DNA from 2 places in the Martinezella sp. CNPSo 3732 genome. Region 1 is predicted to be linked to the other one. Evidence: riboswitches for the same ligand, from Rfam matches in the RefSeq annotation. Region 1 holds a riboswitch; the other holds the start of a gene.

Region 1 (7,922 bases):
GCTGACGACCTGATCCACATCCCATTCACAGACAACATCATTAGGAGAATCCCTTAAATGAGACTGGTTTCCGCTCTATTCGCCGGACTTACGCTCGCGCTCTCTTCGATGACGGCGCAGGCCGAGGTTCGCTTCGGCATCATGAACGAATCCTACCCGCCCTTTTTCGCCAAGGATGCCTCCGGCAAATGGCAGGGCTGGGAAATCGATATGATGGACGCCGTTTGCGAGCAGATGAAAGAGAAATGCTCGATCGTCGAACTTTCCTGGGATGGCCTCATTCCAGCGCTGCAGAGCAAGAAGTTCGATGTGATCTGGTCGTCGATGTCGAACACGGCGGAGCGTTCAAAGATCATCGATTTCACCGACAAATATTATAATACGCCCAGCACGCTGATCGGCCCGAAGGACCAGAAGCCCGGCGCGACTGCAGACGACGTCAAGGGCAAGACCATCGGCATCCAGGTCTCGACCATCCAGTCGGAATATTACAAGAAATATTTCGCCAAGATCGCCGACGAGAAGACCTACCAGACGCTCGACGAGGCGTTTCAGGATCTTGCCGCCGGCCGCATCGACTATGTCTTTGGCGATTCGCTTGCACTTGATGCCTTCCTGAAGAGCGACAGCGGCAAGGATTGCTGCGCCAAGATGGGAGATGTCGCCGACGACAAGGAAGTCCTCGGAGCCGGCGTTTCCGGCGGCCTTCGCAAGGAAGACACCGAGCTGAAGGCAAAGCTCAACGCGGCAATCGCCGCGGTGCGCGCCAGCGGCAAATACGACGAGATCACCAAGAAGTACTTCAGCTTCGATATCTACGGCGCCAAGTAAACGATCGCGGCGATGGCGACCTCCCAACAAGGCATTCTGGAGCTGCTCTCCCCCTATCCTCCCGGATGGGGCGGAGTGCTCTTGAGCGGGGCCGCCTCCACGGTCGCCATCTCCGCCGGCGCTTTTCTGATCGGCCTTCTGCTTGGTACTGGCGGCGCGTTGGGCAAGCTTTCGGGCATAAGGCCGCTCCGGCTACTGCTCGAACTCTATACGACGGCAGTCCGTGCCGTTCCCGAGCTGATCCTGATCGTCGGCCTCTATTACGCGGGCATGGATGGCCTCAATCGGCTCCTCGTTGCGCTCAATCTGCCGGCTTTCGAATTGAATGGCTTCGCTGTCGCGGTCGCCGTGCTCGGTTTCGTGCAGGGCGCCTATATGACGGAGGTGTTGCGCGGCGCGATCTTGGCGATCCCCGTCGGCCAGATCGAGGCGGCCAAGGCTTTCGGCATGGGACCGCGGCTGCGTTTCCGTCGCATCATCCTGCCCGCCCTACTGCCGAACGCTCTGCCCGGTCTTGCCAATCTGTGGATGTCGGTCACCAAGGACAGCGCTCTCGTCGCAGTCGTCGGCTACCAGGAACTGGCCCTCGCTACGCGTCTCGCCGGCGCAAGCACCAAACACTACTTCATCTTTTTCCTGGCATCCGCTTTCATCTATCTCGCCCTTACACTCGTTTCCAACCTCCTGTTCAACCTATTGGAGCGGCGTGTGCGGCGCGGCCAACCGAAGCTGGCCTGAGGAGTGCCGGGCATGACCTTCTCATGGATATCATCCTATTGGCCGCTTCTGTTGACGGGAGCCGTGCAAACGCTGTCGCTGCTTGCGATTTCGGTCGTCTTCGGCTTCATCATCGCGATCGGCCTAGCCTTCGCCCAGGTCAGCGGCGGCCCTCTCCTGCGAACCCTTGCCCGCGGCTACTGCACCTTCTTCCGGGGCACGCCGCTGCTGATACAGCTCTGGCTGCTGTACTACGGCATCGGCTCTCTTCTGCCAATGATCCCGGGTATCCGTCAGAGCCTGTTCTGGCCGATCCTGCGCGAAGGTTTCTTCTTCGCAGCCGTCAGCTTCACGCTGAACTATGCAGCCTATGAGGCGGAGGTTTTGCGCGGCGCGTTGCTTGCCGTTCCAAAAGGCGAGCTGGAAGCCGGCCGCGCATTCGGCATGCGCCCCCTGACGCTCACCCGACGCATCTGGCTGCCGCGCGCCATCCGCATCGCATTGCCGACGATCGGCGGCGAAATCGTCATGCAGCTGAAGGCAACACCGCTCGCCTTCACCGTCACCGTGATGGACCTTTACGCCGTTGCCACAAAAGTTCGCCAGGACACCCTGCTGGTCTACGAACCGCTTGTTGTCGTCACCGTCTTCTATCTCATCATCACAGCCATCATCGCGCGAAGCTTCCGTTTCCTGGAGGCGCAGGTGCCGGTGCGGCGCTAACCCACGGCGCGAAGGAGAGATCAAACCTCTCTGCAGATCCGAGTCATTCTGGAGATCCCATTCATGAGCAAACCCTTGATCCTCGATGGCGGCATGAGCCGCGAACTGTTGCGTCTCGGCGCGGAACTGAAGCAACCGGAATGGTCGGCGCTGGCGCTCGTCAATTCGCCGGACATTGTCCGGCAAGTGCATGACGAATTCATAACCGCCGGCTCGGACGTCATTACAACGAACAGCTACGCACTCGTCCCTTTCCATATTGGCGAGGAGCGGTTCTGGAAGGAAGGAGCCGATCTCATCGCCCTTTCCGGACGGCTGGCGCGCGACGCCGCCAATGCCTGCAAGGATCGAAAGGTCCTGGTCGCCAGTTCGCTGCCCCCGATCTTCGGCTCCTACGAGCCGCAGAATTTCGATCCGTCACGGGTACAGGACTATCTCAAGGTTCTGGTCGAGAACCTCGACCCCTATGTCGATGTCTGGCTCGGCGAAACCCTCAGCCTGATCGCGGAGGCAGACGCGGTTCGGACTGCGGTCGCTGAAACAGGAAAGCCGTTCTGGATTTCCTTCACGCTGGCGGATGATGCCGCGCAAAGAAACGGCGCCTCGCCCAAGCTCCGCTCCGGCGAGTCGGTCGAGGATGCGGCTCGCTGGGCTGCCTCATCCGGCGCCGACGCACTCCTGTTCAACTGCAGCAAACCGGAAGTCATGCGAAAGGCCGTCGATGCGGCAGCGGAGGTTTTCAAGCAGGGCGGCAACAATCTCCAGATCGGCGTCTATGCCAATGCTTTCGAGGGAGAACAAGGCGAGTCGGCCGCCAACGAAGGCCTTCATAAGACCCGAGAGGATCTGAATGATGACGCCTATTCGCGCTTCGCCTGCTCGTGGGTCGATGCCGGCGCGACGATGGTCGGCGGCTGTTGCGGGATCGGCGCCGGGCATATCCATCGGCTGAAGAAGGCCCTCCTTTATCCTCGACGAGCGTAGGAGAGCCTTCCACAAGCATCGACCCAGCAGGATCGGGATAGGCTGTATCAGAACGATCAGGCAGCCTTGAAGGGAGCGCTTGCAGCCCTGTAGGCAATCAGATCTTCGATCGTCACAAGATGGAGGCCATGCCGCTCGGCGAAAACTTCGAGCTCTGGAAGGCGGGCCATCGTGCCGTCGTCATTCGCTACTTCGCAGATGACGCCGGCCGGCGAAAGGCCGGCAAGCCGGGCCAGATCCACGGCTGCTTCCGTGTGCCCCGGACGCGACAGGACGCCGTTTGGATGCGCGCGAAGCGGAAAGATATGACCGGGACGGGCAAATTCCTCCGGACGCGATCCATCCCTGATAAGGGCTTGAACGGTTGCCGCCCTGTCAGCGGCAGATATTCCGGTCGTGGTTTCCGGGATGTAGTCGACCGAAACGGTGAAAGCGGTCTTGAGGACTTCCGTGTTGCGCGGCACCATCAACGGAATGTCGAGTTCGTCGAGCCTCTCGCCCTCCATCGGAACGCAGATGAGACCGCGGGCATGGTTCATCATGAACGCGATCGCCTGCGGTGTGACCGCTTCCGCGGCAATCACCAGATCGCCTTCGTTTTCGCGGTCGCGATCATCGACAACCACAATGATCTCGCCCCGCGCAATCGCAGCGATCGCATCTTCAATTTTCGAAATTGCCATTTTCCTGCCTTTCAAGGGTTGCCGTTTGGAGCGGCGTGCATGGCCGGTTAAGGCCACCATTTTCCCTTGGGCGAACAAGCATGTGAACGCCACCACGACGCGGCGTCTCCTGCGTTGCTCTCTTCCATCCGGACTATGACCGTCGGCTCCGGCATCTCACCGGATCTGCTGACCCTTCCGAAAGCTCGGAAGGCGCTCGCGGGCTCGAGGAAACTCCCCATACCGCCGGTGGGGAATTACACCCCGCCCTGAGAACAAGTGGAAGATAAGGGATCAATGCCTCATTCCGCAAGAGGCTTTGATCGCCGAATCGTCGAGAATCCGATCCGCCCAATGAACGCACCGTTCCTCGTTGTCGAACTACGACATGATCAAGCCGCCATCGACATTAATCGTCTGGCCGGTGATATAGGCCGCATCGTCGCTGGCAAGGAAAGTGACGAGACCGGCGACATCTTCGCCCGATCCGGCCCGTTTCATCGGAATGCCCTCGACCCATTCCTTCATGAGTTCGCCGGGGCCGTAATTGCCCAAAAGCTTGCCCCAAGCCTGGTCGTTATAGGCCCACATGTCGGTTTCGATGATGCCGGGGCAAAAGGCGTTCACGGTAATGCCTTCGGTCGCGACTTCCTTGGCAAGGCTCTGGGTAATGCCGACGACACCCATCTTCGATGCCGCATAATGCGGTGTGTAGATGAAGCCGTCGCGCGCCTGGCCGGAGGCGGTATTGATGATGCGGCCGCCACGGCCATGCTTGCGCATGCGGGCGATCGCCTCCTGGGCGCAGAGGAAGACGCCTTTGGTATTGACCGCCATGACCTTATCCCATTCGCCCTCGGTCATATCCTCGACGCGGGCAATGGTGATGACACCGGCATTCTGGATGGAGACATCGACGGCGCCGAAAGCCGCCTCGGCAGCGTCGTAAAGGCCCTTCACGCTAGCCTTGTCCGTCACGTCGCCGACGAAGGAAATCGCCTTTCCGCCGTCAGCCTTGATCGCATCGGCGACCGCATGGACGGAATCCTCGTTGGCCGAGACCACTAGATTGGCACCTTCGCGTGCGAACCGCCGGGCGATCGCAGCCCCGATGCCGCGGCTTGCACCGGTGATGACGACGGTCTTGTTTTCGAAACGCTGCATTTCCTATTCCTTTCGCGGTGACAGCCACAGCAGGCGTCAGCTCAATGGCCGATCGCCCTGCCTGTTACTGGCGACTTCAAACGGCAGCCGAGATAATCCCGGCAAACTCCGATGCCTTCAGAGACGCACCCCCGACCAAAGCGCCATCAACGTTGCGAACGCCGAAAATCGCCTTTGCGTTCGACGCTTTGACCGAGCCGCCATAGAGGATCCTGACACCCTGTCCATCTTCTCCCAGCCGCTTTTCAAGCGCCTGGCGGATAGATGAATGCATCTCCTCGATCTGCTCGAGGGTCGGAACCAGTCCTGTTCCGATCGCCCATACTGGTTCATAGGCGATCGTCGTGTTCGAACTGGTTGCGGTGTTGGGAATCGAGCCTTCAAGCTGAGCACGAACCACCTCGATCGCCCTTCCGTCGTCCCGTTCTGTGCGCGCCTCGCCGACACAAATAATGCTCATCAGCCCCGCCCTGTGAACCGCAGCAGCCTTGCCCGCGACTACGGCATCCATTTCCTTGTAGGCGGAGCGGCGTTCGGAATGTCCGAGGATGACGAAGCGAGCGCCGATTTCGGCGAGCATCTCGGCAGAAACATCTCCGGTATAGGCGCCTGAGATCTGCGCGTGGCAATCCTGTGCCCCAACGGCAATCCTCGACCCTCGCGCCCGTTCGACCGCCTTTTCCACCAGCGTGAAGGGCGGGCAGACAACGATGTCGCACGCCGCCTCGCCCGTTATTCCCTTCAGCGCCTCGATCTCAGCCAGGGAGGAGGCGAGACCGTTCATTTTCCAGTTGCCGGCAATCAGTTTCTTCATCGCATCACCAGCAGCAGAAGCCGCCATCGACGAGCAGATCGACGCCCGTCACGAAGCTCGCGGCATTCGACAACAGGAAGACGGCAGGTCCGACCATCTCATCGACCGTTGCCATGCGCTGCATGGGCGTCTGTTCCTCGAAGAGCTTGGTCTGGTGAACCATTTCCGGACGCGTATTCATCGGCGTCGCCGTATATCCCGGCGAGATGGTGTTGACGCGGATGCCGCGACCGACCCACTCCATCGCCAGCGACTTCGACATGTGGATCACGCCGGCTTTGGAGGCGTTATAATGGGCCTGGCTCAGGCCGCGATTGACGATGACGCCGGACATGGAGGCGATATTGACGATCGATCCGCGTCCGTTCTTCAGCATCGCGCGCGCTTCCGCCTGGCAGGACAGAAAAACGCCCTTCAGGTTGATGTCCATCAGCGTCTGGTACTGGTCTTCTTCCATTTCCTCCGCGGGATTGGCATTGGCGATGCCGGCGGCATTGACTGCAAGCGTCAAGGCTCCAAGTTCCGCTTCAGTGCGCGCAACCGCCTCCCCGAGAGAGGACTTGCTGGTGACATCGGCCGCAATCTGGAGAGAGCGGCGGCCGGCCGCCTCGATATGCGAAGCCGTGTTCGCCAAGCCGTCGTCGGATCGACGGTCCAGAAGCGCGACGTCGGCGCCGCATTGGGCAAGACCGATGGCGATACGCTGCCCGATCCCGCTTCCGGCTCCGGTCACGAGCGCGACCTGTCCACTGAGATCGAAAAGCTTCGAGGCATTCAGAGTGATGTCGGACACCGCTCTTCCTTTCTGTTTGTCTAGATTGTCGCCAGTTCCATGACCGAGACGTCATTGGCCTCGTCACGGTTCAAGATACCTGCCTGCTTGCCTTGGGCGAGCACGAGAATGCGGTTCGATACGCCGAGAACCTCTTCGAGATCGGAGCTGACGACGATGACGGCCACCCCCTGCTTTGCGAGGTTGACGATGATGTCGTAGATGCTGGCGCGCGCGCCGACATCGATGCCTCGGGTTGGCTCATCGAGGACGACGACCTTGGGGTCACGCATCAGCCACTTTGCGATGACGACCTTTTGCTGGTTGCCGCCCGACAGGTCCGAGGCATATTGCTCGGCCCGGCCTTTGACGCCGAATTTCGCCACAGCCTTTTCGGCGAAAGCACGTTTGATGCGCGATGTGATCCAACGCCCGCCAAGCTTGTCGAGGTTGGCATAGATGATGTTTTCGCTGATGCGATGGCCGACGACGAGGCCCTGCTCCTTGCGATCCTCGGGCACCATGACGATGCCCTTGGCGATCGCATCGGCGGGATCGCGGAGCTTGAGCTCTTCACCCTCCAGCTTGATCGAGCCGGCGCTGATCGGATCGGCACCGGAAATGGCGCGGACGAGTTCGGTGCGGCCGGCACCAACCAGCCCGGCAATGCCGAGGATCTCGCCGGCGCGAACATCGAACGTCACGTCCCGGAAGGAGCCGTCAGGCGAACTCAGTCCACCGACCTGCAGAACAGGGCGATCCGTCGGTTCGGGAAGAGCCGGGAACATCCGGTCCAGCGAACGGCCGACCATGCTTTCGACGATGGTACGAACGGGGGTGGCACTGTCGGCAAACTCCTGGACGCGCTCGCCATCGCGCAGGACGACGATGCGATCGGTGATCTGCTTGATCTCTTCCATGCGATGGGAGATGTAGATGATGCCGACGCCTTCGGACCGAAGCTTTCTTACCTGCTCGAACAGGGCCTCGGTCTCCGCCCCGCCAAGAGCGGCGGTTGGTTCGTCGAGGATCAGCAGCTTGGCATTGAGCGCCAATGCCTTGGCGATTTCGATGAGCTGCTGATTGGCAGTCGACAGGCCCGCGACCTTTCGCGTCGCCGGTATATGTAAATTAAGGCGGGCAAGCTGTTCCTGCGCACGCCGAACCATCTGGGGGCGATCGACAGCTCCGCTCTTCATCGGCCATCGCCCGATGAAGACATTTTCGGCGATCGAAAGATGCGGCAGGAGCTGCA
Region 2 (7,922 bases), on a different contig from region 1:
TTCCTTGTGCTCGGCGCTGTAGCGCATTGGCGCCTCCATTGAGAGCGATCTCTCTTTATTGCTTGCATAGAGAGTGATCGATATGTATCGTTAAAGAGTGATCGGTATATATCAATTGCCGTCACAGGTCCAACAAGGAGATATCCATGCCCATTACACTTACCGTATCCGAAGGGCTGCTTTCATCCGAAGCGCAGGCGCAAGCCTTTGCCGGATTAACGGATGCAGTCCTCGATGTTGCCGGCTTGGCCGGGAATGAATTCATGACGGCCAATGTCATCGGGTCGATCAATGTGCTTCCGGCCGCACATGTGCTGGCAGGTGGAAAGCCCGTTGCCGCGGCTTTCATTGAACTCAAGCTGCCCGAAATCGCCCTTGCGACTGCCGAAGCCAAGCGCGCCTTCATTGCAAGGGCGACCGATGTTGTCGAGCAGGCGGCCGAAGGGCGGATCAAGCGCGAGCATATCTGGTCGAATATCGTCTATGCGCCCGAGGGTGCCTGGGGCATTGCGGGACAAAGCTACAGCAATGCCGATCTTGTCGCTGCGATTGCAAGCGCTGCGGCGCCTGAGGTCGAAGCTCATCGCGCCTGAAGTGAGGAAATTGGCATCAATACCGGGCGGCCGCGTTGGTCGCTCGTTCGACAACAAGGGGGCAGGAGATGCAACTCGCCAATTATCTGTTTTTTACGACACATTGCGAGGAAGCGCTTGCTTTCTATACGGCCTGCGGGCTTGGCGAAGTGACACTGTTAGTCCGTCACGATACGGATGGGGTGCCGCTTGCCAACGAGGCGATGCGGGGCAGGGTAATGCACGCTCGCTTTGAGGGGCGAGGCGTCTACTTCTTCGCCTCCGACAATTATGATGCTGAGCCGATGAGAGGTTCCGCTCATATGCTCATGGTGGATGACCGAGAGATTGCCGAGAGGATTTTTGCACGATTGGCTGAAGGCGGCAGGGTGACGACACCGCTCGCCGTTCAGCCTTGGGGCAGCTACTACGGCAAGCTGACGGATCGGTTCGATGTGCAATGGATGGGGGACTGCCTGCAATAGTAGCAGCCCATCATATTGAGGGTTATCGTAATTAGTCCAGTCGTCCGGACGAATTCATGCCACTGTCATGAAGCTGCGCTATCTTAAGTTCAGTCCACTCCAACAGCGAGAGCATCATGACGAACGCAGCAATGACTTATGCAACCTGGCACAAGGAACCGCAGGGCGACGCCGCAATGGCGGAATCGCACAGCCCCTATTGGCGGCACTTCATCGAGACGGTGCCGGAGCGGGATTTCTCCTCCAAGACTATCCTGGATTTCGGCTGCAACCGCGGCGGCTTTCTGCGGCTGCTTTACGCCATGCGACCGTTCCGACGCGGCGTCGGCATCGATATCGCTTCGGAGTCCGCGGCTGCTGCCGTCGAGGCTGTCGGCAATATGCCGCTCCAATTTCATGTGACGACCGATTTATCGCCCTTTGCCGACAGCTTCGATGTGGCCTTCAGCTATGAGGTGATCTATCTGCTGCCGCAACTGAGAGAGCATGCCGAGGGGATGTTCCGGGCCATGCGCGATGGGGGCGTCTACTACGCCGTGACCGGTTGCCACAATGAAATGCCGCTTTGGCCGAAATGGCTCGAGCTGATCGGCAACAACAGCAATGCGCCGATGCAGGATCGCTCGCCACAGGACTATATCGAAGCCTTCACGGCGGCCGGCTTCGATGTTTCCGTCAGGCGTTTCGGCTATGACGGTTTCGTGCGCGCGACGAAAGACCGCAAATACTATCCGAGCATTCTCGATGCGTTGAGCTATCCGGCCGAATACAAGCTTCTGTTCCGGCTCGAGAAGCGTATCTGATATGGAGACGATCGACCGCAAGGGCGGCAGCGCCCTCTGGCATCAGATCGGCGAGATCCTGGCGGGTGATATTGCCGCCGGGACTTTCGTGCCCGGAGAGAAATTGCCGACCGAACCCGAACTGATGCAGCGCTTCGGTGTCAGCCGCTTTACCGTGCGTCAGGCACTGGGGCATCTGGAGCAACGCGGACTGGTGCGCGCCGAGCAGGGACGGGGAACCTTCGTTCATAGGGGCGTGCTCGACTATACGCTGTCGAAGCGCACCCGTTTTCACAAGAACCTGATCGAGCAGGGTTTCGAGCCGGGTGGCGAGTTGCTCGTCCATGAGATCGTGCCGGCGACGGAATGCGTTGCCAGCTATCTGAAGCTGGCAGTTGGGGTAATGGTCATCCATCGTCGCGGCGTGATGACGGCCGACGACATTCCGGTGGAATTGGGTGATTCCTATTATCCAGCCGAACGTTTTCCCGATTTCGACAAGGCCAGATTGCGATATCCGACAATCTCGGCGGCGCTCGCCAGCTATGGCGTTACCGACTATGAGCGCTTGTCGACGGAGATCGAGGCCCGTATGCCGACAGCCGACGAGGCACGGATCCTGCGCCAGCCGAAATCCGCGCCGCTGCTGGTGACGCGCAAGGTGGATGCGGATACCGATGGAGTGCCGATCACCTATTCCGAATCGGTCTGGCCGGCCGAGCGCACCACATTCAATCTCGATCTGCGGTGAGAGTGCTAGGGAGCCCTTGAGGCTCTCCGCGAGCTTGAATTAGCGGTGGGAGAGGATATTGACGACCTTGCCGAAAGGGTCGCGGACATAGAAGCGACGGACACCCCATGGCTCGTCCGTCAGGTCGTACAATATGCCGAAGCCCATGGAGGTGGCGCGCTGATAGAGCATGTTGACATCGTCGACTTCGATGGAAAGGTCGGGGACGAGCGTTCCCGAACCGCCCTCGCTGGCGACGCTGATCTGCGGCACTGTTGCCGCTTCGGAGGCGAAGGTCAGGATCCAGCCGTGATCCATGACGATGTCGAGGCCGAGCAGGTCGTGGTAGAAAAGACGGGCCGTGGCGGGATCGGCGGCGGGCAGGTTCGGGATGATGCGTAGGACGGTCACTGACGTTTCTCCCTTGTGATGTGGAGGCGAGCTCAAGCCGCGCCTCCACGATGCTGGTTCAGACCGTGACGGCCGGCAGCAGCTTGGCGCGCTCCGCCAGGATGTGGCGGCAGGCGCTGGCGACTTCCCGGCCCTTGATGATGAAATGTTCCTTGAAGAACTGGATGTGGGCTTCCGACTCCTGGAAGTGATGCGGGGTCAGGACTGCCGACAGGATCGGCACGCCGGTGTCCAGCTGGACACGCATCATGGCGTCGAGAACCGTATTTGCAACGAACTCATGGCGATAGATGCCACCGTCGACAACGAAAGCGGTGGCAACGATTGCGGAATAACGGCCGTTGCGGGCAAGCGTCTGAGCATGCAGCGGAATTTCCAGGGCGCCGGGCACGTCGAAGATATCGATCGGCGATGCACCTTCCGTCGTCTGCCATTCGGCAACGAACGAGTCGACCGAGCGATCGACGATATCGGCATGCCAGCGAGCCCGAATGATCGCGACGCGGCTCGGCTGGGTAGAAATCGAAATGGTCATGAATTTTGCCTTTCAAGGGTTGTTGTCAATTATCCCTTGGGCGAACACGCATGAACGCGGCACTCCCCGTACGGAGGAGGTGCGACCCTGCTTGCTCTCTTCCATCCGGACTATACCGTCGGCTCCGGTATTTCACCGGATCTGCTGACCCTTCCGAAAGCTCGGAAGGCGCTCGCGGGCTCGGGGAAGATCCCCATACCGCCGGTGGGGAATTGCACCCCGCCCTGAGAACGCCTGGACTATAGATGTTTTCCTTCATGGAAATCAAAGAAAAACGCCGGGCTTTTGACCCGGCGCCTGCGAATAATTTTTCAAAGTTTCCCTGCGGCGCAGAGGTGCGCTCAATCCTGAATAACGAGCAGGTCGGAAGAGGCGAAGCGTAGCGTCACCTTCTCGCCAACGCTCGGAGGCATCATCCCGGGGCTGTTGAACATGTCGAAGGAAATCGTGTTGCCGGCGACATTCATACGGGTGCGGATGACCGAGCCCAGGAAATGTGCCGAGGAGACTTCACCCGTCAGCGCCGTGTCGCCCTTGGCCGATTCCGCCAGCGAACCTGCTTCCGGACGCAGGGCCAGCGATACGGTATCGCCCGGCTTATAGGCTGTCACCGACTGCTTCAGGGTCACACCCTGATCGCCGATCATGATGCGGTTGCTGTCGGGATCGACGACCTTGCCTTCGATGAGATTCAGCGTGCCGACGAAGGAGGCGACGAAGCGGGTTGCCGGTGTGTTGTAGATTTCGAAAGGCGTGCCGATCTGATCGGCGCGGCCGGCATTCATGACGACGATGCGATCGGAGATCGACAGGGCTTCTTCCTGATCGTGCGTCACGAAGACGGTGGTGATGCCGAGCTGCTGCTGGATGGCTCGGATTTCTTCGCGCAGCGAGATGCGGATCTTCGCGTCGAGGGCCGAAAGCGGCTCGTCGAGCAGGAGCACCTGCGGCTTGACGGCGATGGCGCGGGCGAGCGCCACGCGCTGCTGCTGGCCGCCGGACATCTGATAGGGATAGCGGCCGGCCAGATGATCGAGCTTGATGAGAGCCAGCATCTCCTTGACGCGCTTATCGATGTCGGGCTTTGCCATGCCGGCCACCTTGAGGCCGAAAGCGACATTGTCGTGCACCGTCATGTTCGGGAACAGCGCGTAGGCCTGGAACACCATGCCGATATTGCGCTGGTTCGGTTTTAACGCCCGCTGATCCTTGCCGTTGATCGACAGGGTGCCGGCGGTCGGCGTTTCGAAACCGGCGATCATGCGGAGCACGGTCGTCTTGCCGCAGCCTGAGGGTCCGAGGAAGGAGACGAATTCCCCCTTTTCGATTTTCATGTTGAAATCGTGAACGACCTGGATGTCGCCGAAGGACTTCTTGATGTGGGTGAGTTCGAGAAAAGCCATGGTGAGAAGCCTTACGCCTTAATCGGAGCGGATTTTGAGAAACGGGAAACGAGCTGCAAGAGGCCCATGCTGAGCCAGGTAACGGCAAGGGCGATGATGGCCAGCGCAGAGGGCTCGTAAGCCCTATTGGCGCCCATGAGCTGCATGTAGGGCCCGAATGCCGGACGGTTGAGCAGCGATGCCATGGTAAATTCGCCCATGACGATCGCAAGGGTGATGAAAGCTCCGGAAAGCACACCGCTCATGACGTTTGGAAAGATGCATTTGAACATGATGGTTGTCCATTTTGCACCAAGGCTTTCGGCAGCCTCCGTCAGCGTGCCGACATCAATGGTACGCATCGCCGTATCGACCGAACGATACATATAGGGCAGCGACAATACAATGTAGGAGCAGACGAGCAGAATGTTCGTCGTCGAATTATAGCCGGTCAGCGGCAGGATTGACGACGAATTATAGAGCCGCAGATAGCCGAAGACGATGACGATGGCCGGAATGACCAACGGCATCAGGGTGATGAATTCTACGACAGGGCGAAGCTGCGGTAGCCGCAGCCGCACCCAATAGGCCGTGGGTACAACGAGCAGCATGCCGAAGATAATGGTCAGAAGCGCCATCAACATCGAGAAGCCAAAGGCCGTTATGAAGCCGAAATCCGAAAAGACGGAGGCATAGGCGTCAAAGCTGTAAGCGTTGCGCCGCATGCGCAGCGAGAACTCCAGTGTACCGATGAGCGGCACCAGGAAATAGATGAGGCCGATGGCAACGGCGATCCAGGCGAAGAGTTTTTGCAGCTTCATTTCTGCCACCGTTCAGCGCGCATGCGCATCAAGATATAAATGACGTTCGAAATACCGGTGATGACGATCATGCCGAGCGCCAGCGCATAGCCTAGATTGGCATTGTGCAGCACGTCGCCGCGGATCTGCGCATAGAGCACGATCGGAACGATATTCAGCGAGCTGCCGGTAAGTGCAATTGCCGTCGCGATGGCGCCGAACGAATTTGCAAACAGTAGCAGCGTCGTGCCAAGCAGGCTCGGCCAGAGGATCGGCAGGGCGACCATCCGCCAATATTGTCCATTGGTTGCGCCGAGAATGGAAGCCGCTTCGTGCCATTCCTTCTTCATGCCGTCGAGCGCAGGTGTAATGATCAGCACCATCAGCGGTATCTGGAAGTACATGTAGGTAATGGTCAGGCCGAAGAAGCTCAGCAGGTTGAAGCCCGTGCCGTAGAGGTTGAAGCCGAAATGAGCGAGCAATATCGTGACCAAACCCTGGCGGCCGAGCGTGGCGATGAACGAGAAGGCCAGCGGCACGCCGGCGAAATTCGATGCGACCCCCGAGAAAGTCAGGAAGGCATGGCGGATCCAGGCGGGAAGTCCGCCCAAGACGAGTGCCCAAGCCAGGTAAAAGCCAATGATCGCGCCACCCAGCGCCGAAGCGACCGAGATTTTGATACTGATCCAATAGGCGCTCATGATTGTCGGCGTGAAGAGATCGCCGATATTCTTCAGCGTCAGGCTGCCGTCAGGCGTCAGAAACGCGCCTGCTATCAGATAGATCGTCGGCAAAATCAGAAACAGCAGCGCGAAGATCAGGAAGGGTGTTATTCCCAGCCAATCGACAACCACACGCTTGTTGATCATCGGAGTGGAACTGACCGTTGATGTTGTGGCGATGCTCATGATTGGCCCAATCCGCGGCGTCAGAAAAACGGAAACCTCCCCGCCGGAGCGGGGAGGTCATGTCAGGTCAAATTACTGTACGTTCGAACCGACGACAGAATCCCACTTGGTGGTGATGGCGGTCTTGCCGGCATCCTGCTCTTCGAGCGTCGGGAAGACGGCCTTTTCGTAAGCGGCGGCCGGCGGCAGCTTGTCGAGAAGTTCCTGCGGAACCTTCTTGTTCTTCGCCAGGTCGTTGAAGCGGATCGGGTGGCAATAGCCCTTCAGCCAGCCGATCTGGCCTTCATCGGAATAGAGGAACTCCATCCAGAGCTTGGCAGCGTTCGGATGCGGAGCGAAGGCCGAGATCGCCTGGACGTAAACGCCAGCGATAACGCCTGAAGCCGGAACGGTGACGTCAACCGGCGGGTTGCCGTTCAGGCTGTCGCGCCAGGAAAGACCGTTGTAGTCCCATGCGACGACGATCGGCGTTGCGCCCTGCGCCAGCGAAGCGGACTTGCCGATGACCGGAACGAAGTTGCCTGCCTTATTGAGCTTCGCGAAGTAGTCGAGACCGGCGGCGCCGACCTTGGTGGCGTCCTTTTCGCCGGCAGCGAGACCGGCGGCATAGACGGCCTGAACGGCCTGGTTCGAGGTGCGCGGGTCGCCGGCGAGCGAAACGGTGTTGGCGTATTCGGGCTTCTGCAGGTCAGCCCAGTCTTTCGGCGGGTTCTTCACGACGTCCTTGTTGGTGACGAAGGAAAGAACGCCGTAGTAGTCGCCGTACCAGTAACCTTCGGCATCCTTGGCGCTGTCCGGAATCGAATCCCAGGTGGAAACCTTGTAGGGCTGCAGCAGGCCTTCTTTCTTAGCGGTCGGGCCGAAGGAGAGACCGACGTCGATCACATCAGGAGCCTGCGGGCCGGTGTTGCCCTTGTTGGCGCGGATTGCTTCGACTTCATCGCCCGAGCCGGCATCCGGATTCAGTTCGTTGACTTCGATGCCGTATTTCGCCTTGAATGCAGCGATCAGGTCGCCATAACCGCACCAGTTGTGGGGCAGGGCGATGGTGGTCAGCGTGCCTTCCTTCTTGGCGGCAGCGATGAGATCGGCGCTCGGTTCTGCAGCGGCAATTGCCGTCGAAGCGACGAGCATCGCCGTAGAAATTGTCAGAAGACGATGAATTTTCGAGATCACTGCATTTCCTCCTTTTAGGTTTTCAGTGTCTGGCGTTGCTGTTAATGACGTTACATGAAGGTTGTGTGACGACTTCAAAGCGTTGGGTTTGCTGAAAATGCAGTCGATTTTTGCTTCTAGTCGACAAGTATGACAGTCGCT

Evidence for each region. A riboswitch is a leader RNA that binds a small molecule or an ion and turns the genes downstream of it on or off. The one in region 1 is predicted to bind FMN.
Region 2: linked by a shared signal. The riboswitch ahead of AC13RM_RS09930 (6,7-dimethyl-8-ribityllumazine synthase) and the one ahead of ribB (3,4-dihydroxy-2-butanone-4-phosphate synthase) in region 1 are both predicted to bind FMN.

Annotation. Positions count from the first base shown of each region.
Region 1 is NZ_JBXSOO010000001.1:418,916-426,837, reverse strand. Features, by position in the region: gene AC13RM_RS01890 (ABC transporter ATP-binding protein) at 1-13, shown strand, start outside; gene AC13RM_RS01885 (transporter substrate-binding domain-containing protein) at 58-831, shown strand; gene AC13RM_RS01880 (ABC transporter permease) at 844-1,569, shown strand; gene AC13RM_RS01875 (ABC transporter permease) at 1,582-2,271, shown strand; gene AC13RM_RS01870 (homocysteine S-methyltransferase family protein) at 2,335-3,255, shown strand; gene ribB (3,4-dihydroxy-2-butanone-4-phosphate synthase) at 3,312-3,938, opposite strand; FMN riboswitch at 4,051-4,198, opposite strand; gene AC13RM_RS01860 (glucose 1-dehydrogenase) at 4,299-5,081, opposite strand; gene tpiA (triose-phosphate isomerase) at 5,158-5,895, opposite strand; gene AC13RM_RS01850 (SDR family oxidoreductase) at 5,900-6,688, opposite strand; gene AC13RM_RS01845 (sugar ABC transporter ATP-binding protein) at 6,709-7,922, opposite strand, start outside.
Region 2 is NZ_JBXSOO010000003.1:262,882-270,803, reverse strand. Features, by position in the region: gene AC13RM_RS09960 (TetR/AcrR family transcriptional regulator) at 1-27, opposite strand, end outside; gene AC13RM_RS09955 (tautomerase family protein) at 147-593, shown strand; gene AC13RM_RS09950 (VOC family protein) at 662-1,057, shown strand; gene AC13RM_RS09945 (class I SAM-dependent methyltransferase) at 1,174-1,860, shown strand; gene phnF (phosphonate metabolism transcriptional regulator PhnF) at 1,862-2,590, shown strand; gene AC13RM_RS09935 (VOC family protein) at 2,630-2,980, opposite strand; gene AC13RM_RS09930 (6,7-dimethyl-8-ribityllumazine synthase) at 3,039-3,515, opposite strand; FMN riboswitch at 3,605-3,751, opposite strand; gene AC13RM_RS09925 (ABC transporter ATP-binding protein) at 3,857-4,918, opposite strand; gene AC13RM_RS09920 (ABC transporter permease) at 4,930-5,718, opposite strand; gene AC13RM_RS09915 (ABC transporter permease) at 5,715-6,605, opposite strand; gene AC13RM_RS09910 (ABC transporter substrate-binding protein) at 6,678-7,781, opposite strand.